2 regions of the Streptomyces akebiae genome follow, and region 2 is predicted to be linked to the other one. Evidence: riboswitches for the same ligand, from Rfam matches in the RefSeq annotation. Region 2 holds a riboswitch; the other holds the start of a gene.

Region 1 (15,712 bases), 2.0 Mb from region 2:
TACCCCTTCTCCGCGTTGAACCACTTGACGGTGCCCTGAGCCATGCCTAACTCCCCTATTACTGGCCCTTGCACAGATCCACACTTCGCGGATCCGGGTCAGACCTCACCCCCCAACGGTTGGGGGTGTGCGCCGGAACGCGTCGACCGCGGCCGAATGTATCTGTCCAACTGCCCTCTGCAACAGGTCAATCGGACGAGAATTCTGGACACGACCGGTCGGGAATGTACGAACAATTCGCCCGAATTCAGGGCAAGTCGGGCCCCACAAAAGGAACGAAATACGCAAAAGGCCTGCACACTTTGGCTACTTCATATAGGGCGTGCGGCGCGATCAAATATGCGACCGGCAAGGAATCACTACGGCGATCGGACCGGGTTCCCCAACTCTACAGTGCTCAACCATAGAGAATTGCCCCCTCCGCTTCTCTCACGGAGGGGGCAATTCGATGAACTCTCGGTAATCAAAGTTACCGACGGTTACTACCGACCGGTACGGCGCGGCGGTCAGCCACCGGCGACCGCGGGAATGATCGACACACCCGCACCGTCCGGCGTGGCCGTCTCCAGGCCCTGCTCGAACCGGACATCGTCGTCATTCACGTACACATTCACGAAACGCCGCAACTTGCCCTGATCGTCGAGCACCCGGGCGGCGATCCCGTTGTGGTTCTTCTCCAGATCGGCGATGACCTCGCCGAGGGTCGCCCCTTCGGCACTCACCTCGGCCTGGCCCCCGGTGTAGGTGCGAAGGATGGTCGGAATGCGGACGTTGACGCTCATGACTTGTGACCTCCGGTCGGTGCAGAAGAGTTGGGGGGCGGGACCGTGCTCAATGGGCGGCTACCGCCGCGTGGGCGCGACCAGCCCCCACGGACCCGCGGACGAACGACTGGCAGCCCTTACGCGAGACCGGCCGCACGGAACGAATCGAGGTTGGGCCGAATGGTCGCGGTGAGTCCGGTCCCGGCCACCGCGTCCAGCGTCTTCAGGCCGTCCCCGGTGTTGAGCACGACCGTGGTCAGCGTCGGGTCGAGAACGCCGTCCTCGATCAGCTTCTTCGTCACTCCGACGGTCACCCCGCCCGCGGTCTCCGCGAAGATCCCCTCGGTCCGCGCCAGCAGCTTGATCGCGTCGACGACCTGCTCGTCCGTCACGTCCTCCACGGCCCCGCCGGTCCGCCGCGCGATGTCCAGCACATACGGCCCGTCCGCCGGGTTGCCGATCGCGAGCGACTTGGCGATGGTGTTCGGCTTCTGGGGGCGCACCACGTCGTGTCCGGCCTTGAAGGCCACCGACACCGGCGAACACCCCTCGGCCTGCGCGCCGAAGATCTTGTAGGGCTTGTCCTCGACGAGCCCGAGCTTGATCAGCTCCTGCAGACCCTTGTCGATCTTCGTGAGCTGCGACCCGGAGGCGATCGGCACGACCAGCTGGTCCGGGAGCTGCCAGCCGAGCTGCTCGCAGATCTCGTACGCGAGCGTCTTCGACCCCTCCGCGTAGTACGGCCGCAGGTTGACGTTGACGAAGCCCCAGCCCTCACCGGCCGGGTCGCCGATCAGCTCGGAACAGAAGCGGTTCACGTCGTCGTAGTTGCCTTCGATGCCGACGAGCTCGCCGCCGTAGATCGCGGCCATGACGACCTTGCCCTGCTCCAGGTCGTGCGGGATGAACACGCAGGACCGGAAGCCGGCGCGGGCGGCGGCGGCGCCGACGGCACCGGCCAGGTTGCCCGTGGAGGAGCAGGACAGGGTGGTGAAGCCGAAGGCGCGGGCCGCCTCCAGGGCCTGGGCGACGACCCGGTCCTTGAAGGAGTGCGTCGGGTTGCCGGAGTCGTCCTTGACGAAGAGCTTGCCGGCGTCGACACCGAGCGCGGCGGCCAGGTTGTCGGCCTTGACGAGCTGGGTCCAGCCGGGGTTGATGTTCGGCTTGGTGGCCACGTCCGCCGGGACGGGCAGGAGCGGCGCGTACCGCCAGATGTTCGCGGGACCGGACTCGATCCGCTTGCGCAGCTCGTCCGTTTCGTAGGCGGAGTAGTCGTACGCGATCTCCAGGGGCCCGAAACACTCCTCGCAGGCGAAGACCGGCCCGAGGGATACGCGGTGACCGCATTCACGGCAGCTCAGTGCGGCGGCGGGGCCGAGGTCTACTGTGGAGTCGGTGGTGCTTGCAACTGTCTGCGCAGCCATGGAGGCGAGGCCCTTTCTCCTCATCTTCCTCACGACGCACTTCGCCGTGAGACGGATTTGGCACCTTCCCTAGCCGGGAGCCTCGCGGTTGCGATCGACGGTGATCGCCACGAGACCGGCTGGAGGGTTGCCGGGGCTTCATCGGGCCGTATCCCTCTGCCCCTCTGGATGAGCGGTATTTGGTTGTATACGCCGACGAGCCGCGACATGCGATGGTCACCAGCGTTGTCCAAGACTGTAACCGAAGGCCAGGACAGTTGAGAGAGCCGTCCGAACCGCGAGATGAACGCAGAGGAGCCGCGCACTGTGCTGAAGGAAGTCGAGCGCTGGCTGAGTACCCGCTCCTGGTCCATGGCCGACCGCCCGCTCCACCGGATCATGGCCGCGAAACGAGCCACGGGGCAGACGGTCAGCGTCGTCCTGCCCGCGCTGAACGAAGAGGCAACGGTCGGCGACATCGTCGCGATCATCCGCCACGACCTGATGCGGCAGGTGCCGCTCGTCGACGAGATCGTGGTCGTCGACTCCGGGTCCACCGACCGGACGTCCCAGGTCGCGGCGGCCGCCGGAGCCAGGGTCGTCCACCGTGACGACATCCTGCCCCGCGTCCCGGCCGTGCCCGGCAAGGGCGAGGTCCTGTGGCGGTCGTTGCTGGTGACGTCCGGCGACATCGTCTGCTTCATCGACGCGGACCTCAAGGAGTTCTCGTCGGACTTCGTCTCCGGGATCGTCGGCCCGCTGCTCACCGACCCCGGTGTCGACCTCGTCAAGGCGATGTACGACCGCCCCCTCGGATCCGCCGCCGGCCAGGGCGGCCGTGTGACGGAACTCATGGCCCGCCCCCTGCTCAACATGCACTGGCCCCAGCTGGCCGGCTTCGTCCAGCCGCTCGGCGGCGAGTACGCCGCCCGGCGCTCGCTGCTGGAGCGGCTGCCCTTCCCGGTGGGCTACGGCATCGAGCTGGGCATGCTGGTCGACGCACTGCACCTGGTCGGCCTCGACGCGCTCGCCCAGGTCGACGTGGGCGTCCGCAAACACCGCCACCAGGACGGGGCGGCGCTGGGCCGCATGTCCGCGGCGATCTATCGCACCGCCCAGCTGCGGCTGGCCCGGGGTCACCTGATCCGGCCGGTGCTGACGCAGTTCGAGCGGGGACGGGAAGGGTTCGAGCCGCGCACGTACTCGGTGGACCTGGAGGAACGGCCGCCGATGGTGGAGATAGGGGAGTACGCGGAGCGAAAGGCCGCTTGAGGAGGTGGGGGTGCCTCTTTCGTCGGCGGGTGCGGGTGAGTGGGGCTTCTCGCGCCCCTGAAAAGCTCGGGGCGCAGCCCCTGCTTTTCAGGGGCGCGGGGAACTGCGCGACAAGCCCCCACTCACCCGCACCCGACCACCGAACAGGCACCCCCCACCCCACCAGTCACCCGGTACTCGGCCGAACCGTACGTTTGACCGGCGAACCCAAGGGCTAGGTTGAGCCGTATGGCATCGACGCACAGCGCGCGGATCCTCGTCGCCTCCAACCGGGGCCCCATCACGTACACCGAGGACGAATCCGGCGCCCTCACAGCGAAGCGTGGCGGTGGCGGCCTCGTCTCGGGGCTCTCCGCGATCGACTCGGAGGCGGGCGCCGTCTGGGTGTGCTCCGCCCTCGGCGACGGCGACCGCGAGGCCGTACGCCGCGGTGTCGGCGAGCCCGGGGTCCGCATGCTCGACATCCCCGCCGACGTGCACCACGCCGCGTACAACGGCGTCGCCAACTCCACGCTGTGGTTCGTGCACCACATGCTCTACCAGACCCCGCTGGAACCGTCCTTCGACGCGGAGTTCCGGCGCCAGTGGGCGTCGTACGAGACGTACAACCGGGCCTTCGCCGAGGCGCTCGCCCAGGAGGCGGCGGACGGCGCGTCCGTACTCGTCCAGGACTACCACCTGACCCTGGTCCCCCGGATGCTCCGCGACCTCCGCCCCGACCTGCGGATCGGGCACTTCTCCCACACCCCGTGGGCACCCGTCGACTACTTCCGGCTGCTGCCCGACGACGTCGCCGCCCAGGTGCTCGACGGCATCCTCGGCGCCGACCGCGCCGCGTTCCTCACCCGGCGGTGGGCGGACGCGTTCAGCGAGTGCGCTCGCGCCGTCCTCGGCCCCGACGCCCTCTCCGGCACCCGGATCGGCGTGCACGGCCTGGGCGCCGACGCGGACTTCCTGCGGGCCCGCGCCCACGAGGCGGACGTCGACGACCGCATGGCCGCGCTGCGGGAGCAGATCGGTACGGCTCCCGACGGCACCCCGCGCCGCGCCGTCGTCCGCGTCGACCGCACGGAACTCTCCAAGAACATCGTGCGCGGCCTGCACGCCTACCGGCAGCTCCTCGACGACCGCCCGACCTGGCGCGAGCGCGTCGTCCACCTCGCCCTCGCCTACCCGTCGCGGCAGGACCTCGCGGTGTACCGGGACTACATGGCCGAGGTCCAGCGGGTCGCGGACGACATCAACGAACGGTACGGCACGCCGGATTGGACGCCGGTCGTCCTCCACCTCAAGGACGACTTCGCCCGTTCCCTGGCGGCGTACCGGCTCGCCGACGTGGCCCTGGTGAACCCCATCCGGGACGGCATGAACCTCGTCGCCAAGGAGGTGCCGGTCGTCTCCGACGAGGGGTGCGCGCTCGTGCTGTCGCGGGAGGCCGGGGCGTACGAGGAGCTGGGGGACGACTCGATGGTGGTGAACCCGTACGACGTGGTCGCTACGGCTGCCGCCCTGCACGAGGCGCTGTCCCTGCCGCCGGCCGAGCGGGCGGAACGGACGAAGCGGCTTGCCGGGGCGGCCACGGCGCTGCCGCCCACGCAGTGGTTCCTGGACCAGTTGAGGGCGTTGGAGGGCGCCTAGTAGCTCGGGGGTTCGGGTTCGTTGGCGAGTGCAGGCCCGTCGTGGTTGCTCGCGCGGTTCCCCGCGCCCCTGAAAGAGCTGGGGCGCCCCCTCGCCCCTGAAAGAGCCGGGCGCCCCCTGCCTATACGCGCTCGGCGATCGCCGCCAGCAGGCCTACGACCCCCGCCGGGCCGTCGACGACCAGGTCCGCCCGCTCCGACAGCTCCGTGACCTCCGTGCTGCCGCTGCACACCAGCAGGCCCGGGGTGCCCTCGGTGCGGAGTTTCTCGATGGTGGCGAAGGCGGGGAGGTCGCCGAGGTCGTCCCCGGCGTAGAGGACGGACTCGGCGGCGGTCTCCGCGAGGTGATCGCGGAGGGCGACGCCCTTGTCCATGCCCGGGGGCCGGAGTTCGAGGACCAGGCGGCCGGGTTCGACGATGAGGCCGTGGCGGTCGGCGAGGTCGGCCAGCGGGGCGCGCAGGGCTTCGAAGGCGGCCTGGGGGTCGGTGGCGCGGCGGGTGTGGACGGCGACCGCGCGGCCCTTCTCCTCGATCCAGGTGCCCTGCCGGGCACCGACACGGTCCAGCAGGCCGGGGAGCTCCGCGCGGACCGCGGCGACACCGGGGTGCGGGGCGGGGGCGCTGACGGTGCCGGTGACGGCGTCCCAGCGTTCGGCGCCGTAGTGGCCGAGGACCACGAGGTGTTCCAGGCCGGGGACGCCGGCGAAGCCGCCGTGGCGGACGGCGACGGAGGCGGGGCGGCCGGTCACCACGGCGACGGAGGCGACCTTGGGGGCGAGCGCGGCGAGGGCGGCGACCGCGTCGGGGTGGGCGCGGGCCTGTTCGGGGTCGGGGACGATGGGGGCGAGGGTGCCGTCGAAGTCGAGGGCGATCACCGTGCGGCCGGGTCGTTCGAGGATCGCGTCCAGCGCGGCCCGCCCGGCGGAGGTCACGGGTGTCGGCAAGGTGGCCTGGTGGTTCTCTGCGTCCTTGTGGCTGCCCATGGCGTCGACCCTATCCGTCATCTCTCCTCCCGGCGGGCCTCTCTCACCCTTCGCAGCCGGTTGACCGTGACCGGGTCGTGGGCGAGGGCGCGCGGGTCGTCGAGCAGGGCGTTGAGCAGCTGGTAGTACCGCACGGGTGCGATCCCGAGCCGCTCTCTTATGGCCCGCTCCTTGGCCCCCGGCCCCGCCCACCCCTGCCGCTCCACGGCGAGGATGGCCTGTTCACGGGGTTCGAGCGCGTCCATGGGACGACCGTAGCGGACGGGTGTGACAGGGCGCCTGACTGCCGTGCGCCCCTGAGAAGCACGGGGCGCACGGCAGCTGCTTTTTCGGGGGCGCGGGGAACTGCGCGAGAAGCCCCACCGGACCCGCACCCGCCGGCGAACCACGCACCCCCATCCCCGAGGCGCCCTAATCCTCGCGATCCGCCGCACTCGCCGTCTGCTGCAGCTGCTCCAGCACGACCCCGGGCTTCGCCCCCGGCCGCACCGCCCGCCCGATCTGCTTCTTGACCGCCGCGCTGACATCCGCCCAGGACGTCTTGCCCACGGGCGGCAACGCGGCGTCGGGAAGCGCGTCGAGGAAGGGGTGGAGGTCCACGTCGTCCGGGTCCGCCGCCATCTCCTCGGACGCGGACGCGGTCACCGGCAGCAGGTCGTACTCCCGGGAGAAGTCGAGCACGTTCTCGTCGCTGTAGACGAAGTCGAGGAAGTCACCGATCTCCTCCCCGTGCCCGTTCTGTTTGAAGGCCATCATCCAGTCGGCAACGCCCATCGTGGCGTGGCGTCGCCCGTCGTACCCCGGCATGGGCGCCGTCCCGTAGTCGACTCCCTCGGCGGCGGCCATCCGCATCAGGGTGGGATGCCCGTTGAGCATGCCCACCTCCCCGCGCGCGAACGCCGCGAACGCGTCGGCCCGGTTGAGCTCCGCCGGCGCGGTGGGCCCCGTGAGCCCCTTGTCGACCAGCTTGTCCTTGAGCCAGGTGAAGGTCCGGACGTTCTCGTCGGAGTCGATCCGGTAGGTGCCGACGTTGTCGGTGTAGCCGGCCCCGCCGCTGAGCAGCCACTGCATGGTCTCGGCCTGGGCCTCCTCGGGCCCGAGCGGCAGCGCGTACGCGGTCCGGACCCCGGCCTGGTCGAGGGCCGCCGCGTCGGCCGCCAGCTCGCTCCAGCTGCGCGGGGCGTCGTCGAGGCCCGCCTCGGCGAAGAGCTTCTTGTTGTAGAAGAGGACGCGGGTGGACGCGGCGAACGGCATCCCGTAGGCGACGCGCCGCACCTTGCCCGCGTTGGCGAGCTGGGGGAGGAAACCGGCCTGGACGGGGATGGAGAGCAGGTCGTCCACCTCGTAGAGCCGGTCGGCGGAGGCGTAGTCCGCGTAGGTACCCGCCTGCGCCATGTCGGGCGCCTCGCCGGCGGCGACCATCTCCCTGATCTCGCGGTCGACGTCGTTCCAGGAGTGGACGGTGACATCGACCGTGACGCCCGGGGTCCTCTTCTCGTACGCCTTCACGACCGCGTCCCAGTACTTCCGGGAGCTGTTGGCCTTGGAGTCGCCGTAGTCGGCGGCGACCAGCGTCAGGGTGACGCCGGGGCCGTCGGCCGCCGAGGCACCGCAGCCCGCGAGCGTCGCCATCAGCCCCAGCGCGGACAGTGCCGCCATCCCACTGTTCCTGCTGTTCCCGCTGTTCCTGACGCCCGTCTTCGTCCGCCGCTGTCGCTGTCGCACTCGTCCTGCCCCAACCCATCGCACATGCCCCGCGTGGAACAGCCTGGATCACCGGCTCCGCGCCCAAGGCCGTTGATCACTCAACTTCTCGAACTCTCCATAAGGTCTACACCACACTCTCCCATGAGGTCTAGACCATGTAAGTGGACTAGACCTCTCGCGGGTAGAAGGGCCACACTGTCCTCCGTGAGACATGTCATCGCCCTCGATGTGGGCGGCACCGGGATGAAGGCCGCACTGGTCGGGGCCGGCACCGCGCCCGCCGGGGAAGCACCCCCCGGCGCCCCCGTCCTGCTGCACCAGGCGCGCCTGGCGACCGGTCGCGAGCGCGGGCCGGAGGCCGTCGTCGCGTCGATCCTCGACTTCGCCGCCGAGCTGCGCGCGTACGGCGTGCGGCACTTCGGCGAACCCGCGGTCGCCGCCGGGGTCGCCGTGCCCGGCATCGTCGACTCCGAGCGGGGCACAGCCGTCTACGCCGCCAACCTCGGCTGGCGTGACGTCCCGCTGCGCGCGCTCCTCGCCGAGCGCCTCGGCGGCATCCCGGTCGCCCTCGGCCACGACGTGCGCACCGGAGGGCTCGCGGAGGGGCGCGTGGGCGCGGGCCGGGGAGCCGACCGCTATCTCTTCGTGGCGCTGGGCACCGGCATCGCCGGTGCGATAGGCGTCGACGGCCGGGTGGAGGCGGGCGCCCACGGCTTCGCGGGCGAGATCGGCCACATCGTCGTACGCCCCGGCGGCATCCCGTGCCCCTGCGGGCAGTACGGCTGTCTGGAGCGGTACGCCTCGGCGGCGGCCGTCAGCCAGGCCTGGGCGGAGGCCTGCGGGGAACCCGAGGCCGACGCGGCGGACTGCGCCAAGGCCGTCGAGTCGGGCGACCCGCGCGCGAGCGCCGTCTGGCAGCACGCCGTCGACGCCCTCGCCGACGGCCTCGTCACCGCCCTCACCCTCCTCGACCCCCGCACCCTCATCATCGGCGGCGGCCTGGCGGAGGCCGGTGACACCCTGTTCGCCCCTCTGCGCACCGCCGTGGAACACCGGGTGACCTTCCAGAAGGTCCCCACCATCGTCCCCGCCGCCCTGGGCGACACCGCGGGCAGCCTCGGTGCCGGCCTGATGGCCTGGGACCTCCTCGCCCCCACACACCCCACGGACCCCACGGCCCCTTCGGAGGTAACCACCTGATGGCCCCCACACTTTCCGGCACCGGGTCCGACAGGAGCGCCCCGTCAGGGGCCGCGCGTCCTGACGCCGGTTCCGACAGCACCCCTTCAGGGGCGCGGGGAACCGCGCGACCAGCCCCCACACACCCGCGGTCGCCGAACCCATCGCAGCCGTACGTCCTCGAAGGCGCCAACGTCGTCCTCCCCACCGGCACCGTGAAAAACGCCCGTCTCACCATCGACGGCACCAAGATCACCGAAAGCGCCCCCGAGAACGCCCACACCATCGACGTCCGCGGCCACTGGCTGGTCCCCGGCTTCATCGACCTCCACAACCACGGTGGCGGCGGAGCCTCCTTCACCTCCGGCACCGTCGACGACGTACTGACAGGCATCCGCACCCACCGCCTCCACGGCACCACCACCCTCGTCGCCTCCACGGTCACCGACGACATGGACGGACTCGCCCACCGCGCCGGCCTGCTCTCCGAACTCGCCGAACAGGGCGACATCGCCGGCATCCACTTCGAGGGCCCCTTCATCTCCCCCTGCCGCAAGGGCGCCCACTCGGAGGAACTGCTCCGCGACCCCGACCCGGCGGAGGTCCGCAAGCTGATCGACGCGGCGCGCGGCCGGGCCGCCATGGTCACCCTCGCCACCGAACTCCCCGGCGGCCTCGACTCCGTGCGCCTCCTCGCCGAACACGGCGTCATCGCGGCGATCGGACACACGGACGCGACGTACGAGCAGACGGTTCAGGCCATCGACGCGGGCGCGACCGTGGCCACCCACCTCTTCAACGCGATGCCGCCGCTCGGCCACCGCGAGCCCGGCCCGATCGCCGCGCTCCTGGAGGACGAGCGGATCACCGTCGAGCTGATCAACGACGGCACCCATCTCCACCCCGCCGCCCTCCAGCTGGCGTTCCGTCACGCGGGCGCCGAGCGGGTCGCGTTCATCACCGACGCCATGGACGCGGCCGGCTTCGGCGACGGCCTCTACACGCTCGGCCCGCTGGCGGTCGAGGTCGTGGACGGTGTGGCCCGTCTGGTGGAGGGCGGCTCGATCGCGGGCTCGACCCTCACCCAGGACCGCGCCTTCAAACGGGCCGTCACCGTGGACCGCCTCCCCGTCGAGGACGCCGTCGCCGCCCTCTCCGCCAACCCGGCGAAACTCCTCGGCCTCTACGACCGCGTCGGCTCCCTGGAGCCCGGCAAGGACGCCGACCTCGTCCTCCTCGACGCGGACTTCGAGCTCCAGGGGGTACTGCGCAGGGGCGAGTGGGTGGTCGATCCTCAACTGGGCTGATTCGTCTGGTTGTTGACGGAGGGCGAAGAGTGCGGCGGTTGTCCCGGGGGGCTGGGCCGACCGCCGCACTTTTGGCATGATCGAGCCTCCGCAACCGCGTCCGGGCGAGCGCACTCTGATACTCGGCAGGCGCGCTCACGAGCACCAAGGGGGTAGGCCCAGGTGATCCTCACGGTCACACTGAACACCGCTCTCGACATCACCTACCGCGTACGGGACCTCAGGACCCACGCCACGCACCGGGTGACCGAGGTCACCGAACGGCCCGGCGGCAAGGGCCTGAACGTGGCCCGGGTGCTCGCGGCCCTCGGCCACGAGGTGACGGTCACCGGTTTCGTCGGCGGCGCGACCGGCCGGGCCGTGCAGGACCGGCTCACGCACACACCGGGCGTCGTGGACGCGCTGGTGCCGGTGGAGGGCGCGACACGCCGGACGATCGCCGTGGCCGACGCGAGCGGGAACACGACCCAGCTCAACGAACCGGGCCCGCTCGTCACGCCCGCCGAGTGGTCCGCCTTCCAGGAGGCGTACGCCGATCTGCTGCGCTCCGCCTCGGTGGTGGCCCTGTGCGGCAGTCTGCCGCCGGGGGTACCGGTGGGCGCGTACGCGGGCCTGGTCCGTACGGCCCGCACGCTGTCCGTGCCGGTCCTGCTGGACACCAGCGGCGAGCCGTTGCGTCGCGGGGTGGCGGCCCGACCCGACATGGTGAAGCCGAACACCGACGAACTGGCGGAACTCACCGGCTCCCACGAGCCGTCCCGCGCGACCCGGGACGCCCGCCGCCGCGGCGCGCAGGCGGTCGTCGCCTCCCTCGGCCCGGACGGTCTCCTCGCCCACACCCCCGAGGGCCACTGGCGTGCCACCCCGCCCCGCCGTCTGCGCGGCAACCCGACCGGGGCCGGCGACTCTGCGGTGGCGGGCCTCCTGTCGGGCCTGGTCGACCGCCTCCCCTGGCCCGACCGCCTGGCCCGCGCGGTGGCCCTGTCGGCCGCGACCGTGCTGACGCCGGTGGCGGGCGAGTTCGACCGTCAGGCGTACGAGGAGCTGGTGGGGCAGGTGGCGGTGACGGGGGAGGTCACGGCGGCGTGAGGCTTCGGCTCCGGCGAGCGGACGTCAGCTCTTCCAGCCCTTTTCCAGGTACAGCTGGTCGAAGTTGACGTCGCAGGAGTTGCCGTCCTCGCAGGAGATCTTGACTTCGTTGCTGCCCTTGTTGAGCTGGATGGACGCGTAGGTGTTCGTCCAGCCCTTCTCGTAGTCGCCCTCGGGGCCCTTGGCGAAGTTGTCCAGGTTGAGCGGGCGGGTCTGGGCCGTGCCGTTGACCGTGAGGGTGGCGTCGGCCTTCTTGCCCGGGACTCCGTAGATGACGTAGAGCGTGTACTTGCCGCCCGCCGGGACGTCCTCCACCTTCCAGGTGATGGACGAGCCGACCGAGTTGAAGTTCCCCACATAGAACCCGCCCTCCGACTTCGCGCCGGGGACGTCGGAGGCGATGGCCGCGTTGCCGCCGAGGAGGAGGGTCTTGGCCTCGGCCTTGGGGAGTTCGGCGGTCTCCGCGTCCTTGGACTTGCTGGCCGACGGGCTGGGGTCGGTGCTCTCCTGGGTGGTGGGGCCGGTGGAGGCGCCGGTGTCGTTGCCCGAGGCGTTGTCGGAGTCGTCGCCGCCGAGCATGGCGACGCTGATGCCGATCACCACGGCGGCCACCACGGCGATCGCGCCGATGAGGAGGCCCTTGGTGTTGGGGCCACGGCCCCGGCCGCCGCCCCCGCCGTTGCCGTATCCCTGCTGACGCGTCGTCGGGGCACCGCCGGAGAAGCTCTCGGGGGCCTGGTAGTGCGCGTTCGGCTGGCCGGGGGCGCCCTGCGGCTGGCCGTATCCCTGCTGCGGGACCTGCCCGTACTGCGCGGTGGCTGCCTGCGGGGCCTGCTGGGTCTGCTGCCCGTACTGCCGCTCGCCGACCGGTCGCACCCGGTTGACCGCGTTCGGGTAGCCGTAGCTCCCGGTGGGCGGCTGGGCTCCTCGGGCCTGTCCGTCGGCGTAGAGGTAGCCGAACGGGTCGTCGTCCTCGGGCGTGCTCGCGCCGTTGTTGCCGGGCGTCATCCCTAGGTCTCCTCAGCGGTGCGGTACATGCGGTACGGGTGGCGGGTTGGTGCGTAGGGGTGTAGGAGAGCGAGCCTACCCGCTCGCAGTGACCCAAACGGGTGACTCGGACCTCATCGCCGGACCGGCACACCACCGACCAGGCGCCTTTCAGCCGCCATGGGCCGCTGACCTGGGCTTCTGCCCGGGTGTCTCCACTGTCACACGGGGGGCTATCCGGCCCGCCTGTGCTGTCTGGGACGAGATCGTTTCTCGACGTACATCCGCTCGTCAGCTGATTTCAACACCTCGTCCGCCGTCATTCCGCAGTGGGCCCATCCGATGCCGAAACTGGCACCGACACGCATCGCGCGACCGTCGACGCGAATCGGCTGGATGATCTCGTTGCGCAGGCGTACGGCGAGGTCCTGGGCGTCCGCGCGGCCGAGCCCGTCGGCGAGGACGACGAACTCGTCACCGCCGAGCCGGGCCACGGTGTCGCCGTCGCGCACGCCCCGGCTGAGCCGCCGGGCCACCTCGATGAGGACGGCGTCCCCCGCGTTGTGCCCGAACCGGTCGTTGATCGACTTGAACCCGTCGAGGTCGCAGAAGAGCACCGCGAGCCCCTTGGTCCCGTCGTCCCGCTCGTTCTCGGGCGCGACGGTGTGCACATGGTGGTCGAAGGCGTCGTACGGCCCACCGGCCGCGTGGAAGTCGAAGGCGTGCCCGGCGGCCTCGTACGCGTCGAACGACGGGTGCGGCAGCCGCGCCGCCTGCTCGGCGCCGAACTCCCCGAACTCCCCGTGCCCGCCGCCGTCCACCTGCTCACCGAACTGCCCGAAGGCCGCGTTCATCGAGTCGGCCGCCGCGCCTGCCGGGAGGGACTGGGGCCGCTGGCAGAGACGGGCGGAGAGGCGCGAGCGCAGCTCGGCGGAGTTCGGCAGGCCCGTGAGGGCGTCGTGCGAGGCCCGGTGCGCGAGCTGGAGCTCGCGCCGCTTGCGCTCCTCGATGTCCTCGACGTGGGTGAGCAGGAAGCGGGGCCCGTCGGCGGCGTCCGCGACCACGCTGTTGCGCAGCGACACCCACACGTACGTCCCGTCGCGGCGCCCGAGCCGCAGCTCGGCGCGTCCGCCCTCGGCGGAGGTGCGCAGCAGGGTGCCTATGTCCTCGGGGTGGACGAGGTCGGAGAACGCGTATCGCCGCATGGCGGAGGCGGGCCGCCCCAGCAGCCGGCACAGGGCGTCGTTGGTCCGCAGGATCCGGCCGTGCTGGTCGCCGCCCATCTCGGCGATGGCCATACCGCTCGGGGCGTACTCGAACGCCTGCCGGAAGGATTCCTCGCTGGCGCGCAGCGCCTGCTGCTCCCTTTCGAGCCTGACCAGTGCACGCTGCATGTTGGCGCGCAGCCGAGCGTTGCTGATCGCGATGGCGGCCTGGAAGGCGTACATCTGGAGCGCTTCGCGTCCCCACGCGCCCGGTCGGCGACCGTTCCGCGGCCGGTCCACGGAGACGACACCGAGCAGCTCGCCGCAGGAGGCGCCACCGGCGCCCGGGGTGTACATCGGCGCGAAGAGCCGGTCGGAGGGGTGCCACTCGTCCTCGAAGCGGGGCGCGGGGCCGTCGGTGTACCACTGGGGCACGTCGTCCTCGTCGAGCACCCAGCCCTCGGTGTGCGGTATGAACCGCAGGTCGCCCCAGGCCTCGCCCATGCTCAGCCGGCGGTCCCAGGAGGCGCGGGAGCCGACACGCCCGGTGATCAGGGCCTCGGCGGCGCTGTTCCCGGAGAGGGCGGCGACGACCAGGTCGCCGTCGGGACGGACGAGGTTCACGCAGGCCAGTTCGTAGCCCAGGCCGTTGACCACACCGTCGGCGACGGTCTGCAGCGTGTCGGCCAGGCTGCGCGCGGTGTTCATGTCCGCCATCACCTGGTGCAGCTGCCGCAGCGTCGTCAGACGGACGTAGGGCTCCGACTCGGTCTCCATTCGCCCTCCCCCCGAGATCTCGTGGCAGCTCCAGGCTCCAGGTAACCTGCGTAACCTGCCCGGCGTGCTTAACTCGCGGGCTTACAACCGCTTACAGTTCCCGCTTACAGGTTCCAGCTTCCCCGCCACTGAATCACAGCGCGAAGCCCACTCGGTACACAGGGTCAACAAAATATGGCTCCTGTGACTCAAGTCACAACGGAAGATGAGCAATTGAGTGGAGTTTATGCGTTTCCCCCGTGCGCTTCCTGAACAGAATTCAGAACTCTGTGTAGGCACTGTGAGCGGGGTTGAGCGGGGGTTGAGCGGGGCCGATCGACGCCTCCGGCGGCCGTCCTAGGCCGCAGGTCCGGGGGTGGGGTCGGACCCCGGACCGATGTGGGGGCCCGTGGCCGCGGGCTAGCGTGCGAGCGTGCCGAAGACCGTTCCTCTCGCAAACGCGCCCGTCGCCGAGCGCACCCCGGCCGCCGACGGTTCCCTCCCCTCCGGGCATGCTGAGGGGGTGAGTGAAGACGAGTTCCGTGCCGCGATGTCCCGACTGGCGGCGGGTGTGGTCCTGGTGACCGCGCACGAGGCGGCGCTGGACCCGGACGGGCCGCGCGGCGAAGACGTCGGCATGACGGCCACCTCCTTCATGTCCGTGTCCCTCGACCCACCCCTCGTGCTGGTGAGTCTCCGCGAGGGCTCCCGCATGGACGACCTCCTCGCCGAGCAGCCCCTGTGGGCGGTCTCCGTCCTCTCCGACCACCAGCGCACCGTCGCGGCCCGCTTCGCCATGAAGAACCGCGTGAGCGACCGCCTCCTCTTCGACTCCGTCCCCCACACCCGGGGCAGCACCAGCGACGCCCCTCTGATCGACGGCGCCCTCGCCACCCTGGAATGCCGCACCGAGCAACGTGTGGCGGCCGGCGACCACACCCTGGTCATCGGCAGAGTCCTGAGCGCGACCTCCCCGACCTCCGCGGGCACGGACACAGGCCCGCTCACACACTTCCGGGGCCGCTACAGGCAGCTGTCCCCGTAAGCCGAGCCCGTCAGGACCAGAGACCAGAGGTCGATCGGCGGCTTTCCCTCGTCGTGACGTGACACGTCAGCACTCCCCCGACGCGACTCTCCCGACGCGTCACGGCGCACCGATGTGACAGCCCTCAGCCCCAGTCCCGACCCGACCGACCCCGCTTGGTGTCGGAGCGCTGCTTCTTCTCCCGCAGCCGCCGTTCGTTGATCCCCCTCGGGATACGGGTCGCCCGCCGCGGCTTCGGCGGCGGCGCGGTCGCCTCCGCGAGCAGCGCGGCCAGCCGTACGGCGGCGGTCTCCCGGTTGCGCCACTGCGAACGGTGCTCGGAGGAGCGGACGCTGACCACCCCGTCGACGAGCCTCGACGCGAGCCGCTCCAGCGCCC
Region 2 (15,712 bases):
CCCGACCACTGGTCGTTCATGTTGGGCGAGATCTGCCTGTACAGCTTCATCATCATCATCCTCACGGGTGTGTACCTGACGCTGTTCTTCCACCCGTCGATGAACGAGGTGGAGTACCACGGCAGCTACGTCCCGCTGCAGGGCCAGCTGATGTCCGAGGCGTTCAACTCGACCATGCACATCTCCTTCGAGGTGCGCGGTGGTCTGCTGATCCGGCAGATCCACCACTGGGCCGCGTTGGTCTTCCTCGCCGGCATGTTCGTGCACATGATGCGCGTGTTCTTCACCGGCGCGTTCCGCAAGCCGCGTGAGGTCAACTGGCTGTTCGGCTTCCTGCTGTTCGTCCTCGGCATGTTCACCGGTTTCACCGGTTACTCGCTCCCGGACGACCTGCTCTCCGGCACCGGTGTCCGCTTCATGGAGGGCGCGGTCCTGTCCGTGCCGATCGTCGGCACGTACCTGTCGTTCTTCCTCTTCGGCGGAGAGTTCCCGGGCGGCGACTTCGTGGCCCGCTTCTACTCGGTCCACATCCTGCTGCTGCCGGGCATCATGCTCGGTCTGGTGGTGGCGCACCTGATCCTGGTCTTCTACCACAAGCACACGCAGTACGCGGGCCCCGGAAAGACGAACAACAACGTCGTCGGCATGCCGCTGCTCCCCGTGTACATGGCGAAGGCCGGCGGCTTCTTCTTCCTGGTCTTCGGCGTCATCGCGATCATCTCGGCGATCGCCACGATCAACCCGATCTGGAGCATCGGCCCCTACCGGCCGGACCAGGTCTCCACCGGTGCCCAGCCCGACTGGTACATGGGCTTCTCCGAGGGTCTGATCCGTGTCATGCCGGGCTGGGAGATCAACTTCTGGGGTCACACGCTCGTCCTGGGCGTCTTCATCCCGCTGGTGATCTTCCCGCTGGTCCTGGTCGCGATCGCGGTCTACCCGTTCATCGAGTCCTGGGTCACCGGCGACAAGCGCGAGCACCACATCCTGGACCGCCCGCGCAACGCGCCGACCCGTACGGCCTTCGGTGTCGCGTGGATCACCTGGTACATGGTCCTGCTGATCGGTGGTGGAAACGACCTCTGGGCGACCCACTTCCACCTGTCGATCAACGCCATCACCTGGTTCGTCCGGATCGGGTTCTTCGTGGCCCCGGTCCTCGCGTTCATCGTCACCAAGCGCATCTGCCTCGGCCTGCAGCGCCGGGACAAGGACAAGATCCTGCACGGTCGCGAGACCGGCATCATCAAGCGTCTGCCGCACGGTGAGTTCATCGAGGTCCACGAGCCGCTCAGCCAGGAGCAGCTGCACACGCTCACGGCGCACGAGCAGTACAAGCCGGCCGAGATCGGTCCCGCGGTCGACGAGAACGGTGTCGCCCGCAAGGTCTCGCGCCTGGAGAAGGCCCGCGTCAAGCTGAGCAAGGGCTACTACGGCGAGGACAGCCAGATCGCCAAGCCGACCGTCGAGGAGTACAAGGAGATCACGAGCGGCCACGGCCACCACTGATCGCTTCGCTTCGCCACACCACGGTCGAAGGGCCCCCGTCCGATCTTCGGACGGGGGCCCTTCGCCGTGCTCCGACCTGGATAGGGTGGACGCACCAACAGGTCTCACGGATCGCGCGGTTCTCTCGCGCGCCAGAACACCCAGGAGCGGCTATGAGCGCTGTGACCCCCGCTGGAGGCGACACCGCGGCGGGCCGTTCCTGGCCCGCCGTGCTGAACGCGTTGCTGTCCGGGCACGACCAGGACGCCGGTGCGACCTTCTGGGCGATGGACCAGATCATGCGCGGTGAGGCGACGGACGCGCAGATCGCCGGATTCGTGGTGGCACTGCGGGCCAAGGGGGAGACCGTCGAGGAGATCACCGGTCTCGTCGAGGCGCTGTACGAGCACGCCAAGGTGATCGAGGTGTCCGGGAGGACCGTCGACATCGTCGGTACGGGCGGGGACGGCGCCAGGACGGTCAACATCTCCACGATGTCGTCGATCGTCGTCGCCGGTACGGGCGCGAAGGTCGTCAAGCACGGCAACCGGGCCGCGTCGTCGGCCTCCGGGGCGTCCGATGTGCTGGAGAAGCTCGGCGTGAATCTGGAGCTGACGCCGCAGCGGGTCGCCGAGGTCGCCGAGGAGGCCGGGATCACCTTCTGCTTCGCGGTGAAGTTCCATCCGGCGCTGCGTCATGTGGCGGCCGCGCGCGGTCAGTTGGGCATCAGGACCGTCTTCAACGCGCTCGGGCCGCTGGCCAACCCCGCGAAGGTACGGGCGCAGGCGGTCGGTGTCGCGGACCCCCGAATGGCACCGATCATGGCCGGTGTCTTCGCCGAGCGCGGCAACTCCTCGCTCGTCTTCCGGGGCGACGACGGGCTGGACGAGCTGACGACCACGGCGACTTCGCGGGTGTGGGTCGTGCGGGACGGCAAGGTGACCGAGGAGGGCTTCGACCCGCGTGACGTGGGCTTGGAACTCGTGCCGGTGGAGGCGCTGCGGGGGGCCGACGCGTCCTACAACGCGGATGTCGCGCGGCGGTTGCTGGGCGGGGAGACGGGGCCGGTGCGGGATGCGGTGCTGTTGAACTCGGCTGCGGCGCTGGTGGCGTTGGAGCCGACGTCCGGGTCGCTGGCGGAGCAGTTGCGGGGTGGGATGGCCAAGGCCGCGGAGTCGATCGATTCCGGGGCGGCGCGGCGAGTTCTTGAGCGGTGGGTCGCGGCGACGAACAGGTAGGGGGTCGGGTGCGGGTGCGTGGGGGCTGGTCGCGCAGTTCCCCGCGCCCCTAGAAGCGCAGGCCCTGCTTTTCAGGGGCGCGGGGAACTGCGCGAGAAGCCCCACCCACCCGCACCCGCCATCGCTCCCGCACCTCCGACCTCTCACGCGTCCATCCCGCCATCCGGACATAAGTTGCGGCGCGACGATCACTTCACGTACGTTCTCGTTCAGGTCATGAGTGACAGCCCATAGCCCCGGCTGGCTGTCCGGCAACCCTCCGTCCGTGGCGGGGTGCCCCGGGTGAAGACCGGGTCGTAGGCAGTGAGGTCTACGGCAAGCGCGGTTTCGAGGGAGTCTTCCGTGAGCAAGCGAATGCGATAGGGCCGCCGAGCCCCGCCTCCGCGCACCCCTTTCTCATCTTTCTCTTCCTTCCGCATGCCTTCCTTTCGCATGCCTCCTCACGGGAGTCCCGCCATGTCTGTCTCCACCCTTGCCGCCGACCGGTCCGTTTGTGCCCCGCTGCCCGTTCTGGGGCGAGATGTCACCGTCCCGCTCGTCACCGGCGGCGAGGTCACCTACGCCGCTCTCGACTACGCGGCCAGCGCCCCGGCCCTGCAGCGCGTCTGGGACGACGTGGCGGCCTACGCGCCCTACTACGGCAGCGTCCACCGCGGTGCCGGCTACCTCTCCCAGCTGTCGACCGACCTCTTCGAGAACTCCCGCAGGACCGTCGCGGAGTTCCTCGACTGCCGGGCCGGGGACCAGGTCGTGTTCACCCGGTCGACCACCGACTCGCTGAACCTCCTGGCCGCGGCCCTCCCCGCCGACTGCCAGGTCTTCGTCTTCGAGACCGAGCACCACGCCTCCCTGCTGCCCTGGCGGAACGCGCGGGTGACGTACCTGGACGCGCCGCGTACGCCGCGGGAGGCCGTGACCACCCTGGAGGCCGCCCTCGCCGAACGTGATCCGCGCGGGCCGGCGCTGGTGTGCGTCACGGGTGCCTCCAATGTCACCGGCGAGATCTGGCCGGTGCGTGAGCTGGCTGCGGCCGCGCACGCGCACGGCGCGCGCATCGTTCTCGACGCCGCCCAGCTGGCACCCCACCACCCCCTCTCCGTACAGGAGTTGGACGTGGACTGGGTCGCCTTCTCCGGCCACAAGCTGTACGCGCCCTTCGGGGCGGGCGTCCTGGCCGGCCGCGCCGACTGGCTCGCCACGGCCGAGCCGTACCTCGCCGGAGGCGGCGCCTCCCGTAAGGTGACCCGGCGCACGGACGGCGGCGTGGACGTCGAGTGGCACGACACCGCCGCCCGGCACGAGGCCGGCTCGCCCAACGTCATCGGCGCCTACTCCATCGCCTCCGCCTGCAAGGCCCTCACCGAGGCCGGGTTCGACGCGCTGGTCGCACGTGAGCGGCACCTGATCGACACCGTGCGCGCCGGGCTCGCCGAGGTGCCCGAGGTGCGGATCCTCTCCCTCTTCGGAGACGACGCCCCGCGCGTCGGCGTCATCTCCTTCGTCGTCGACGGCTGGAACAGCTCCCACTTCGCCGCCGCCCTCTCCGCCGAGTACGGCATCGGCGTACGCGACGGCCTCTTCTGCGCCCACCCCCTCGTCCGCACCCTTCTCGGCAGTGACCCGCAGACCCAGGGAGAGTGCGGCGCCCCCGAGGCCGCGCCCGGCGAGCGCTCCCTCAATGCGATCCGGGTGAGCTTCGGCGCGGGCACGCCCGACGAGCACGTGGAGCGGTTCGTGGGCGCGGTGAAGGAACTCGTACGGGACGGCGCGAAGTGGAACTACCGTACGGAGGACGGCCGTTGCGTCCCGGCCGTCTGACGGTCGTCCGGCTGGTGGTCGGTTGTCCGACGGTCGGCCGGCTGATGGTCGGTCGTCCGGCTGCCCGCCGTCACCCCCGCGCCCAGCACGATCATCCGTAGGGCCCGTTCCGTGGCGTCCGTGAGGAGTCCACTCGCGCGGACCATGGCCTCGGCGAGGGCCATCACCAGGCCGGCGAGAGAAGAGCATGGAGACGATCCCGCGGAGCGGACCCGTCGGCGCGGATGAGGGCGAGATGAGGACTTCTTCATCTCGGCACGGCCTGTGGGCGCTCAGCCGTCCAGTCCGATGGCGAACGCGGCCTCCAGGTCGTGCTGTGAGTACGTCCGGAACGCCACATGCGTGTCGGTGCCCAGCACGCCGGGGATCTTGCTGATGGACCCGGGGATCACATCGGCCAGGTCGTCGTGGGCCTTCACCCGGACCATGGCGACCAGGTCGTAGGTACCGGTCACCGAGAACACCTCGCTCACGGATTCGAGCGCGGCGATCGACTCCGCGATCTCCGGGATCCGGTCCACGCTGGTCTTGATGAGCACGATCGCGGTGATCACGGCTGTTTCTCTCCCTCGGGGGCCGGAGCGGGGACGTCCGACGGAACATCCACGGGCGCTTTCACTCTAGCCCCACGCCCGTAACGCCCCCACGCGTAGACGAAACCCAGTCCGAACCCCACCAGATGCGCGAGATAAGCGACCCCCGGACCCGAGGTCTGGCGACCGGCGGCCAGCCACTGCAGGCTCACCCAGAACGGCAGGGTCACCCACGCCGGGAACCGCAACGGAAGAAAGAAGAGGAAGGGCAGAAGGCTCGTCACCCGCGCCCTGGGGAACAGGAAGAGAAACGCGCCGAGGACCGCCGAGATCGCCCCCGACGCACCGACCAGCGACTGCGGCGACCCGGCGTGCGCGGCCGCGTACGCCACCAGGGCGAGATAACCGCAGCCCGCGTAGAAGAGGGCGAACTCCACATGGCCCATGCGTTCCTCGGCCATCGCCCCGAAGACGAAGAGGAAGAGCATGTTGCCGAGGAGATGCAGCCAGCTGCCGTGGACGAAGAGCGCCGTGAGGGGGGTGAGCGCCGCGCGCGGAGGGCCGTGGAACAGCTCGGCCGGGACGACGCCCCAGCGTCGGAAGTACGCCCTCTGAGCGGCGAGCAGCTCGTCGCCGGTGCCGTACACGGGGTTGAGGCCCGCCGCCGGTCCGATCAGGAAGATCGCGCAGCAGACGGCGATCAGCCCGTACGTCACCGGCGCCGACTCGTTTCGTACGGCCCGGGCGGCCGAGGTGCTCCACTTGCCGATCATGAACAGAGCATGACGTAACGGGACTCAACCGCACAGACCGCCTCGCCGCCGACGGTGAGTGGCCCCGCCCTCGCGGGCAATCCGCGCCGTCACCGCAGGCGAACAGGCGTCCAGGACCGGTCAGGCCGTAGGGTTACGAGCCACACGCACCGGGAGCCGGTGCTTCACGGAGACTGGAAGAAGGAAGAGCAGCCACGATGACGGTTCCCCTGCCGACGGACACCACCCGCTGGCGCTGCACGCTCTGTGGCAACCTCACGCGGTTCGACGTGACCCGCTCGTCGAAGGTCGTCGAGTACGTTCACCTCGACCTCGCCGGGAAGCCGGAGGTCGAGGAGCGCAACGTGGTCAGTGAGACCATCGAGTCGGTCCGTTGCCGCTGGTGCAACGCCGTGGACCAGGTGGAACTCGTGGACAGGCCGGGCGCCGGCTCCTGAGGGAGCGGTCCCGCACAGACATTGGGGTGACGGATGGTGGAGAGCTCAGGCGGGGGGCCGGGCGACGGCGCCGCTGAGGTGCTCGACCGTCCGCTGCCCGAGGGCGTCCGCAAACGCGTCGTGCAGATCGTCTCCGACGGCTTCGGCGGGCTGACCGTCGCCGAACTGCCCGCCCAGCTCAGGCAGTACGCCCGGTTCGCCCCGAACCGCCGGGTGAAGTTCGCCGGGAACGCGATGGCGGCCGCCGTGGAGGGCGACACGCTCTTCAGGCAGCGCATCGGGGAGCGGTTCCGGGAGGCCCACCCGGAGCTGGCCGGCGCTCTCGACACGGGCGCGCCGCCCCCGGCCGCGGACCCGCTGGACGTGGCGGCCGCGGCCTACGTACTGCGTCCCACGGGCTGGGTGAAGCTGGTCGCCGCCGCCGGCGAGGAGGCCCTGCGCGCGGACGCCGAGCGCGCCGACGAGGAGAGCCGGGCCGAACTGGAGCGGCTGCGCGAGCAACTCGCCGAGGCCCGCGGCCACACCAAGGCCGAGACGGAGCGGCTGCGCGCGGAGCTGGAATCGGCCAAGAAGGACGCCGACTCGCTGCACCGCAAGCTCCGGGCCGCCCTCAGCGACGTCAAGCGCGGCGAGGCCGCCCTGCGCAAGCTGCACGCCGAGATGGAGACCCTGCGAGCCGAGGGCCACGCCCAGGTGTCCGCCGCCGAGAGCGAGACCCGGCGGCTCAAGGCCCGGCTCGGCGAGGCGGAGGCCGCCCTGGAGGCCACCCGGCGGGCCGCCCGCGAGGGCCGCAGCGTCGAGGACATGCGGGTTCGGCTGCTGCTGGACACCGTGCTGGACGCGGCCCAGGGCCTGCGGCGGGAACTGGCACTGCCGCCGGTCTCCGTACGGCCCGCCGAGACCGTCGACGCGGTCGAGCCGGGCCGGATGACCCCGAAGGACATCGCCGCTCGCGCGCTGTCGGAGAACGACCCGGCCATCCTGGACCAGTTGCTGGCGCTGCCGCAGGCCCATCTCGTCGTCGACGGCTACAACGTCACCAAGACCGGCTATCCGCAGATGCCGCTGGAGAAGCAGCGGCTCCGGCTCCTCGGGCAGCTCTCTCAGCTCGCCGCGCAGACCGGCGCCGAGGTGACCTGTGTCTTCGATGGTGCGGAGCTGGCCGCGCCGGTGCTGCTCGCGCCGCCGCGCGGGGTGCGGGTGCTGTTCTCGAAACCGGGTGTCACGGCCGACGAGTTGATCCGCCAGCTGGTGCGTGCCGAACCGCCCGGTCGGCCGGTCATCGTCGCCTCCACCGACCGTGAGGTGGCCGACGGGATCGCCAGGGCGGGGGCCCGGCCGGTCGCCTCCGCGGTGCTCCTCAAGCGCCTTTCGTGACCTTTTGACGCCGTGCGCACCAAGGGCAACGTACGGGCTCTATGCCCGAATTGACGGAACTGTTGCGCAACGTAGCGTCAACCGAGCGCTACTGCGTGTGTGTTGAGTGTAAATTGTGCGCCCTGGGGCGGGATTTTTCCTGTGGGGGATTTGAAGTGATCACCATTGGGTCACTAGGGTCTGGGCTCAAACCTCTGAACGGGTGATCGTCGCCGGAGTCCCCGCCGGTCGGTCGCTCACATGAAGGAGTTCACCTACCGTGGCGTCCCACCGTCGACCCAAGCAGCCGAGCCGTGCGCGTGTGACCGTGCTCACCTCTGCTGCCGCCGCTGCCGTGGCCCTGAGCTCGCAGGCCGCCAACGCGGCGCCCGCCGAGAAGCCGAGCAAGGACGACGTCCAGGCGAAGGTCCACAAGCTCTACGAGGACGCCGGGCGGGCCACCGACAAGCTCAACGGGGCCGAGGAGAAGCAGGAGAAGCTCGAAAAAGAGATCTCCACGATCCAGGACAACGTCGCCAAGGGCCAGGAGGAGCTCAACGAGCTGCGTGAGGGCATAGGCCTGGCGGCCAGCGCCCAGTACCGCTCGGGCGGCATCGACTCCTCGATCCAGCTCTTCCTCTCCGCCGACCCCGACGACTACCTGGACAAGGCCGCCACGCTCGACCAGCTGACCGGCCAGCAGGTCGAGGCGCTCAAGAAGATCCAGGAGAAGCAGCGCACGCTCGCGCAGCAGCGCCAGGAGGCCACGGAGAAGCTGGAGGACCTCGCGGACACCCGCGAGACCCTGGCCGACAAGAAGAAGGAAGTCCAGAGCAAGCTGGCCGCCGCGCAGAAGCTCCTCAACACCCTGACGGCCGAGGAGAAGGCCGCCCTGGACGAGCAGGAGACCCGCGCCAGCCGCGACGCCGGGGAACGCGTCGAACTCGGCAACGAGGCGCCCGCCTCCAACTGGGGTGCCGCCGCCCTCGCCGCCGCCGACACCCAGGTCGGCAAGCCCTATGTCTCCGGCGGCAGCGGCCCCAACTCCTACGACTGCTCCGGGCTGACCCAGTGGGCCTATGCCCAGGCCGGTGTCTCGATCACCCGGACCACGTACACCCAGCAGAACGACGGCACGAAGATCGGCCGTGACGCACTCAAGCCGGGTGACCTGGTGTTCTTCAACGACCTCGGCCACGTCGGCCTCTACGCGGGCAACGGCATGGTCCTGCACGCCCCGTACCCGGGCAAGGTCGTCCGCTACGAGTCGATGAGCACCATCGGCAGCTTCCAGTTCGGTGTCCGCGTCGCCTGACACCCGTTTCGCCTCCGACAGGGCCGATCGTCACACTCTGTGACGATCGGCCCTGTTTTTCTTCAAGATCAGGACACAGTGCCGCCCGAACGGGCGAATTCCGACACCTCGTGCTGACCCCTTCCCCCGCTGGTGACCTGGGTCCCAGGCCGGACGTCACGCTGCGTTGTCGTGGAGGTCTTTGGCTGGGACACCGTCGCGCGGCTACTGTCGGCCGCGCTTCCCTCACCCGCCGTGAGCGCCCCACGGGGCGTGCCCGGCCCGGGGGAGGTCCCTGTCCATCGTCGAAGGGAGTGCGGCTTCCCGTGGTGTCCCACAGTCGCCTTGTACCGTCCGGGTTCGACCGGGGCGCGGCCGCCGCCCTCGGTGTGCTGTCCGCCGCTGCCGCCGCCCTCGGCGCCATTCCCGTCCAGCAGGCCGCCGCCGCGCCGCACGACAACACCCGCGCCGAGGTGGACCGGTTGTACGAGGAGGCCGAGAAGGCCACCGAGGCGTACAACAAGGCCGACGAGCGCGCCGACGAGCTGCGTGAGCAGATCGGCACCGCACAGGACTCGATCGCCCGGCAGCAGGACCGCGTCAACGCCATGCGGGAGTCGCTGGGTTCGCTCGCCGGAGCCCAGTACCGCTCCGGCGCCGTCGATCCGTCGATCGCCCTGCTGTTCTCCGAGAACCCCGACGACTACCTCGACCGGGCCGCCGCCCTGGACCGCATCAGCGCCCACCAGGCGGGCGAACTCCACGACCTCCAGCAGGCCATGCGCGGCCTCGACCAGAACCGCGCGGAGGCCGGCGACAAGCTGACCGAGCTGGAGAAGAGCCGCGAGGCCGTCGCCCGGCACAAGCGGACCGTCGAGGGCAAGCTCGCCGCCGCCCGGCAGCTGCTCAACTCCCTCCCGGACGAGGAGCGCGCCGAGTACGACCGCGCCTCCCGCTCCACCGCCTCGGGCCGTACCGACATGCCCGAACCCTCCGGCGCCGTCGCCCTCAACGGCCGCGCGGCCGCCGCCGTCGCCGCGGCCCGCTCCGCCCTCGGCAAGCCGTACGTGTGGGGTTCCACCGGCCCCGACGGCTTCGACTGCTCCGGCCTCATGGTCTGGTCGTACGGGCAGGCCGGTGTCGGTCTGCCCCGTACCTCGCAGGCCCAGCGGTACGCCGGCACGCAGGTCCCGCTCTCCCAGGCGCAGCCCGGCGACCTGGTCACCTACCGGCCCGACGCCAGCCATGTCGGCATGTACGTCGGCAACGGACAGGTCATCCACGCCCCGTACCCGGGCGCCCCGGTCCGCTACGACCCCGTCGGCATGATGCCGATCGCCTCGGTCACCCGCCCCTGACCGCTTTGGCTCCCGGCCGCCGCAGGGCGGCCGGACCCCCGTACGATCGGGAACGTGGCTGGTCGAAGGCGCACGACGCGTTCCCGGCCCGGGTCGGGGGGCCGGCGCGGGCTCCCGGGACGCGTAGGCGTCCCCTCGGCCCTCGTCCTCGCCCTCCTCGTCGGCTGCGGCGGCAACGCGGCCCCGGACGCCGCCCGCGCCGACGTCCAGCGGATGCTGGACCGGCGGGCCACGGCGGTCCTGGAGCGGGACGGGGCGGCCTACCGCGCCACCGAGGCGCCCCACTCCTCCGTCGCCGGTCAACTGGCCACCGGGGCAGCCGAGTTCGCCAACCTCCGCGGTCTGCCGCTGTCCTCCTGGTCGTACGACCTCAACTCCTTCGACCGCTCCGGCGACCGGGCCACGGCCGAGGCGGCCCTGCGCTACCGCATCCGCGGCTACGACAAGGCGCCCGTCACCGCAGTACGGACCCTGACCCTCGTCCGGGACGACGACGGGGCGTGGCGGGTCGCCGCCGACGAGCCCTCGACCAAGGGCACCGAACAACTCTGGGAGCAGGGGCGGATCATCGCGGTACGGGGGCAGCGGAGCCTCGTGCTGGGGGTCGGGCGGTCGGCGGACCTCCTGCGGGCGTACGCGGCGCTGGCGGACCGGGCCGTGCCCGCCGTGACGGAGGCGTGGGGCGAGGACTGGGCGCGGCGGGTCGTGGTCGTCGTACCGGAGTCGCTGGACGAGATGGCGGGGCTGCTGGGGGCGCCGGCGTCCGGGTACCGGGGGATCGCGGCGGTCACCACCGGGGAGGCGGGGGGCTCGGCGAAGGCACCGGCGGACCGGATCGTCGTCAACCCCGACGCGTACGCCGTCCTCGGCGACTTCGGCAAGCAGGTCGTCCTCACCCACGAGACGACCCACGTCGCCACCCGCGCCCACACCAACGCCGCGACCCCGCTGTGGCTCTCCGAGGGCTACGCGGACTGGGTCGGCTACCGGGGCACCGGCCGCGCGGCCCCCGAGGTGGCCCCGGAGCTCCGGCGTGCGCTGGCGGAGGGACGGCTCCCGGCCGCCCTCCCCGCCGACGCCGACTTCGGCTTCGACGGCGACTCCGGGAGACTCGCCCAGGCCTACGAGAGCGGGTGGCTGGCCTGCCGCCTGATCGCCGACCGCTGGGGCGAGGTCCGCCTGGACGAGTTCTACCGGGCGGTCGGGGCGCACGGGGAGCGGGAGGGGGCGGTGGAGGGTGCCTTGGAGGAGGTTCTGGGCACGTCGGTCGAGGAGTTCACGGGGGAGTGGCGGGAGTACGTTCGGGCGCAGCTGGGTTGAGGGTGGGGGTGTGGGGGTGCGGTGTCGGGTGCGGGTCCGGTGGGGCTTCTCGCGCAGTTCCCCGCGCCCCTGAAAAGCAGGGGCTGCGCCCCGCGCTCTTCAGGCCCGCAGGGCCTGCGCTTTCAGGGGCGCGGGGAACTGCGCGACCAGCCCCCACGCGCCCGCACCCGACACCGCACCCCACACCCCCACCCTCAGGAACCCAACGGCTCCTTCGCACGCTCGGCCCGCTCCGGGGCGCGCCCCGGAGCGCCCCCCACCACCGTCTCCCGCCACAACTCGAACGCCGCCAGGAGCGCCGCCAGGACGAGGAGGCCGTTGCGGACGAAGAGGAGCGTGACGCCCAGCCAGTCGCTGGCCACGACATGGCCGAACCAGATCGGGAACTCCAGGACGGTCACGAAGGACGCCACCAGGACCATGACCGCCGACGGCCCCATACGGCTCGCCCGGAAGCAGAGACAGACGGCGGCCAGGCCCACCAGCCACACCATGTACTGGGGGCTGATCACCCGACTCGTGGCCGTGAACATCAGGACCCCCACGAACGCCGCGTCCGCGAGGCTGTGCGGCGCGAACCGCCGCGCCCGCACCCGCCACAGCAGCAGCCAGGCGAAGGCCACCCCGCTGAGCACCAGGGCCGCGTCGCTGACGACGTCGACGTGCGGGCCGAGGAACTCCACCGAGCCGTAGTTGAGCAGTACCTCCCCCTCCCAGCCGAACTGCCGGGCCACATGGAACACCAGCGCGCCCAGCGACTCCACCTCGGTGCCCCGGTCGCGCTGGAAGGTCAGGAAGGCGAAGGCGCCGGGCATGGCCAGGGCGAAGCCGGCCGCCAGTGTGAGGCCGGTGGCCGCCGCCCAGGTCCAGGCGGCACGCCGGCGGGCGCCCAGGAGCAGCAGCGCCGGCCACACCTTCAGCAGGGCCGCGAAGGCCGTCAGCGCCCCCATCGCGCGCGGATGGCGGCTGCCGGCCAGGAGGGCCGCGACCGCCACCGCCGTCACCATCACGTCGTACCGGGCGTACACGGTCGGACCCAGCAGGGGCAGGCCCACCACCCACACCCGGGCGCCGCGCCAGGTCTTCCCGGGACGCGCGCCCGCGTGGAGGAGCAGCGCGAGGACCCCGAGGTCGGCGAGGAAGGCGAGGACGAAGAAGGCCGACGCGTAGTCCAGGAAGGGCAGCAGCGCGGGGGAGAGGATCGCGAGGGCGGCGGCGGGCGGGTACTGCCAGGTGACGTCGTCCAGGGGATACGTTCCCGCACGCAGGGTCCCGTACCAGCCGTGGTAGATCACCGAGACGTCGCCGGTGACGTCCGGCCCCGGGAACACGAACACCTTGAAGACGAACAGCAGCAGGAGCAGCCGGCTCGCGCCCCAGAGGGTGAGCAGCCCGAACGGCAACCGTCGCGAGCCCGTCATGTCCGTCTGAGCCACGTGAGTCCCTGTCCGTCCGCGCGCTGGTTCGTGTTGGTGAGGGACATGATCCCCCGTCGGGCTGTGAGGCTGCCGTGAAGCATGGCCGGGGCGGTGGGGCGAGGGCCCGTTCGGTAGGGTCGGCGGCGATGTACAAGACCCTGATCGTGACCAACGACTTCCCGCCCCGGCCCGGCGGCATCCAGGCGTTTCTGCACAACATGGCGCTGCGGCTGGACCCCGAGCGCCTCGTCGTCTACGCGTCGACGTGGAAGCGGAGCCGGGAGGGCGTGGAGGCGACGGCCGCCTTCGACGCCGAGCAGCCCTTCACCGTCGTCCGTGACCGGACGACCATGTTGCTGCCGACGCCCGCCGTCACCCGCCGCGCGGTCTCGTTGCTGCGCGAGCACGGTTGTACGTCGGTGTGGTTCGGCGCGGCGGCCCCCCTCGGCCTGATGGCCCCCGCGCTGCGTCGGGCGGGCGCGCGGCGGCTGGTGGCCACCACGCACGGCCACGAGGCGGGCTGGGCGCAGCTGCCCGCCGCCCGGCAGCTGCTGCGGCGCATCGGCGAGGGCACGGACACGATCACCTACCTGGGCGAGTACACCCGCTCCCGGATCGCCACGGCCCTCACCCCGGACGCGGCCGGGCGGATGGTCCAGCTGCCGCCCGGCGTCGACGAGAAGACGTTCCACCCCGGCTCCGGCGGCGCCGACGTCCGCGCCGGGCTGGGCCTCACCGACCGCCCGGTCGTCGTCTGCGTCTCCCGGCTGGTGCCGCGCAAGGGGCAGGACACGCTGATCCGGGCGATGCCCGGCATCCTCGCGGCGGAGCCCGAGGCGGTGCTCCTGATCGTCGGCGGCGGACCGTACGAGAAGGAGCTGTGCCGGCTCGCCCACGAGACCGGGGTCGCCGGGTCCGTCCGCTTCACCGGCGCCGTCCCCTGGTCCGAGCTGCCCGCCCACTACGGCGCCGGTGACGTCTTCGCCATGCCGTGCCGCACCCGACGGGGCGGTCTGGACGTCGAAGGGCTGGGGATCGTCTACCTGGAAGCCTCCGCCACCGGTCTGCCCGTCGTGGCGGGCGACTCCGGCGGCGCCCCCGACGCCGTGCTCGACGGCGAGACCGGCTGGGTCGTACGGGGCGGCTCCTCGACGGACACCGCCGAACGCGTCGTCACCCTCCTCGGTGACCCGGAGCTCCGGGCCCGCATGGGACAGCGGGGACGGGAGTGGGTGGAGGAGAAATGGCGCTGGGACCAGTTGGCGGAGCGGCTGGAAGCCCTGTTGTGAAGGCCGCCCCATAGGTCCGTTCCAATCCCTGTCGCGCATCTAGCCGGAGCCGGAAAATCCGCACATGCTGCGCACATGACAGCAAAACTGATGCAGCGTCACCTGACGAGACGTCACATACTTGGTATGGCCGCCCTCCAGACGGCGGCCGCCCTCGGGCTCACCCGCATCGACCTCCGGTCCGCACACGCGGCCGAGCCCGACGCCGTCGACAACGCCCCGGCGATCGTCATCGGTTCCGGCTACGGCGCCGCCGTGGCCGCCCTCCGGCTCGGCCAGGCCGGCATCCGCACCCTCGTCCTGGAGATGGGCAAGGCCTGGAACACGCCCGGCTCCGACGGCAAGATCTTCTGTTCGACCAGGGAACCGGACGAGCGGTCCATGTGGTTCAAGACCCGGACCGAGGCCCCGCTCGCCACGTTCCTCTGGCTGGACGTCGTCAACCAGGACATCAGCCCCTACCCCGGCGTGCTGGACCGGGTCCGCTACGCCAACATGTCGGTCTTCCTCGGCCGGGGCGTCGGCGGCGGCTCCCTCGTCAACGGCAGCATGGCCGTCACCCCGCTCCGGTCGTACTTCGCCGAGCAGTTCCCGACCGTCGACACCGCCGAGATGTACGCCACGTACTTCCCGCGCGCCCGCGCCATGCTCGGCGTCAACACCATCGACCCCGCGTGGTTCGAGTCCACCGAGTGGTACCGCTTCAGCCGGATCTCCCGGGCCCACGCCGAGAAGACCGGCCTGAAGACCACCTTCGTGCCCAGCGTCTACGACTTCGACCACATGCGGCGCGAGGCCGCCGGCACGGCGACGAAGTCGGCCCTCGCCGGAGAGGTCATCTACGGCAACAACCACGGCAAGAAGAGCCTCGACAAGACGTACCTGGCCGCCGCCCTCGGCACCGGCAACGTCACCATCCACACCCTGGAACGGGCCAGGGGCATCCGCCGGCTGAGCGACGGCACGTACGTCGTCACCGTCGACCGTATCGACGGCACGGGCGCGGTCGTCGAGACCAAGGAGTACGGCTGCACCTACCTGTTCCTCGGCGCCGGCAGCGTCGGCACCACCGAACTCCTCGTCCGCGCACGGGCGAAGGGCACCCTCCCCGCGCTGGACACGAGTGTCGGCGCCGGCTGGGGCTCGAACGGCAACGTGATGCTCGGCCGGGCCAACCACCTGTGGGACACGGTCGGGGCGAACCAGTCGACCATGCCGGTCATGGGCATCGACGACTGGGCCAACACCGCCAACCCCGTCTTCGCCGAGATCGCCCCGCTGCCCACCGGCCTCGAACACTGGGTCAGCCTCTACCTGGCGATCACCAAGAACACCGAGCGCGCCTCCTTCACCTACGACGCCGCCAGCGACTCGGCGAAGCTCGGCTGGA

Evidence for each region. A riboswitch is a leader RNA that binds a small molecule or an ion and turns the genes downstream of it on or off. The one in region 2 is predicted to bind S-adenosylmethionine.
Region 1: it holds a riboswitch for S-adenosylmethionine, as region 2 does, so the genes downstream of both, thrC (threonine synthase) here and K1J60_RS32945 (aminotransferase class V-fold PLP-dependent enzyme) in region 2, are expected to answer to the same signal.

What each region holds. Positions count from the first base shown of each region.
Region 1 covers NZ_CP080647.1:5,600,804-5,616,515, reverse strand. The annotation lists gene K1J60_RS24240 (cold-shock protein) at 1-44, opposite strand, end outside; gene K1J60_RS24235 (ubiquitin-like small modifier protein 1) at 507-782, opposite strand; gene thrC (threonine synthase) at 902-2,188, opposite strand; SAM riboswitch class I at 2,206-2,363, opposite strand; gene K1J60_RS24225 (glucosyl-3-phosphoglycerate synthase) at 2,495-3,439, shown strand; gene K1J60_RS24220 (alpha,alpha-trehalose-phosphate synthase (UDP-forming)) at 3,668-5,077, shown strand; gene otsB (trehalose-phosphatase) at 5,199-6,059, opposite strand; gene K1J60_RS24210 (DUF3263 domain-containing protein) at 6,077-6,304, opposite strand; gene K1J60_RS24205 (ABC transporter substrate-binding protein) at 6,471-7,718, opposite strand; gene K1J60_RS24200 (ROK family protein) at 7,971-8,966, shown strand; gene nagA (N-acetylglucosamine-6-phosphate deacetylase) at 8,966-10,252, shown strand; gene K1J60_RS24190 (1-phosphofructokinase) at 10,415-11,341, shown strand; gene K1J60_RS24185 (CBM35 domain-containing protein) at 11,366-12,349, opposite strand; gene cdgB (diguanylate cyclase CdgB) at 12,562-14,310, opposite strand; gene K1J60_RS24175 (flavin reductase family protein) at 14,813-15,334, shown strand; gene arfB (alternative ribosome rescue aminoacyl-tRNA hydrolase ArfB) at 15,459-15,712, opposite strand, start outside.
Region 2 covers NZ_CP080647.1:7,614,165-7,629,876, forward strand. The annotation lists gene qcrB (cytochrome bc1 complex cytochrome b subunit) at 1-1,509, shown strand, start outside; gene trpD (anthranilate phosphoribosyltransferase) at 1,662-2,726, shown strand; SAM riboswitch class IV at 2,939-3,054, shown strand; gene K1J60_RS32945 (aminotransferase class V-fold PLP-dependent enzyme) at 3,183-4,544, shown strand; gene K1J60_RS32950 (Lrp/AsnC family transcriptional regulator) at 4,817-5,098, opposite strand; gene K1J60_RS32955 (rhomboid family intramembrane serine protease) at 5,095-5,850, opposite strand; gene K1J60_RS32960 (hypothetical protein) at 6,048-6,287, shown strand; gene K1J60_RS32965 (NYN domain-containing protein) at 6,321-7,664, shown strand; gene K1J60_RS32970 (C40 family peptidase) at 7,924-8,958, shown strand; gene K1J60_RS32975 (C40 family peptidase) at 9,264-10,295, shown strand; gene K1J60_RS32980 (basic secretory family protein) at 10,350-11,615, shown strand; gene K1J60_RS32985 (glycosyltransferase family 87 protein) at 11,810-13,036, opposite strand; gene K1J60_RS32990 (glycosyltransferase family 4 protein) at 13,180-14,322, shown strand; gene K1J60_RS32995 (GMC oxidoreductase) at 14,413-15,712, shown strand, end outside.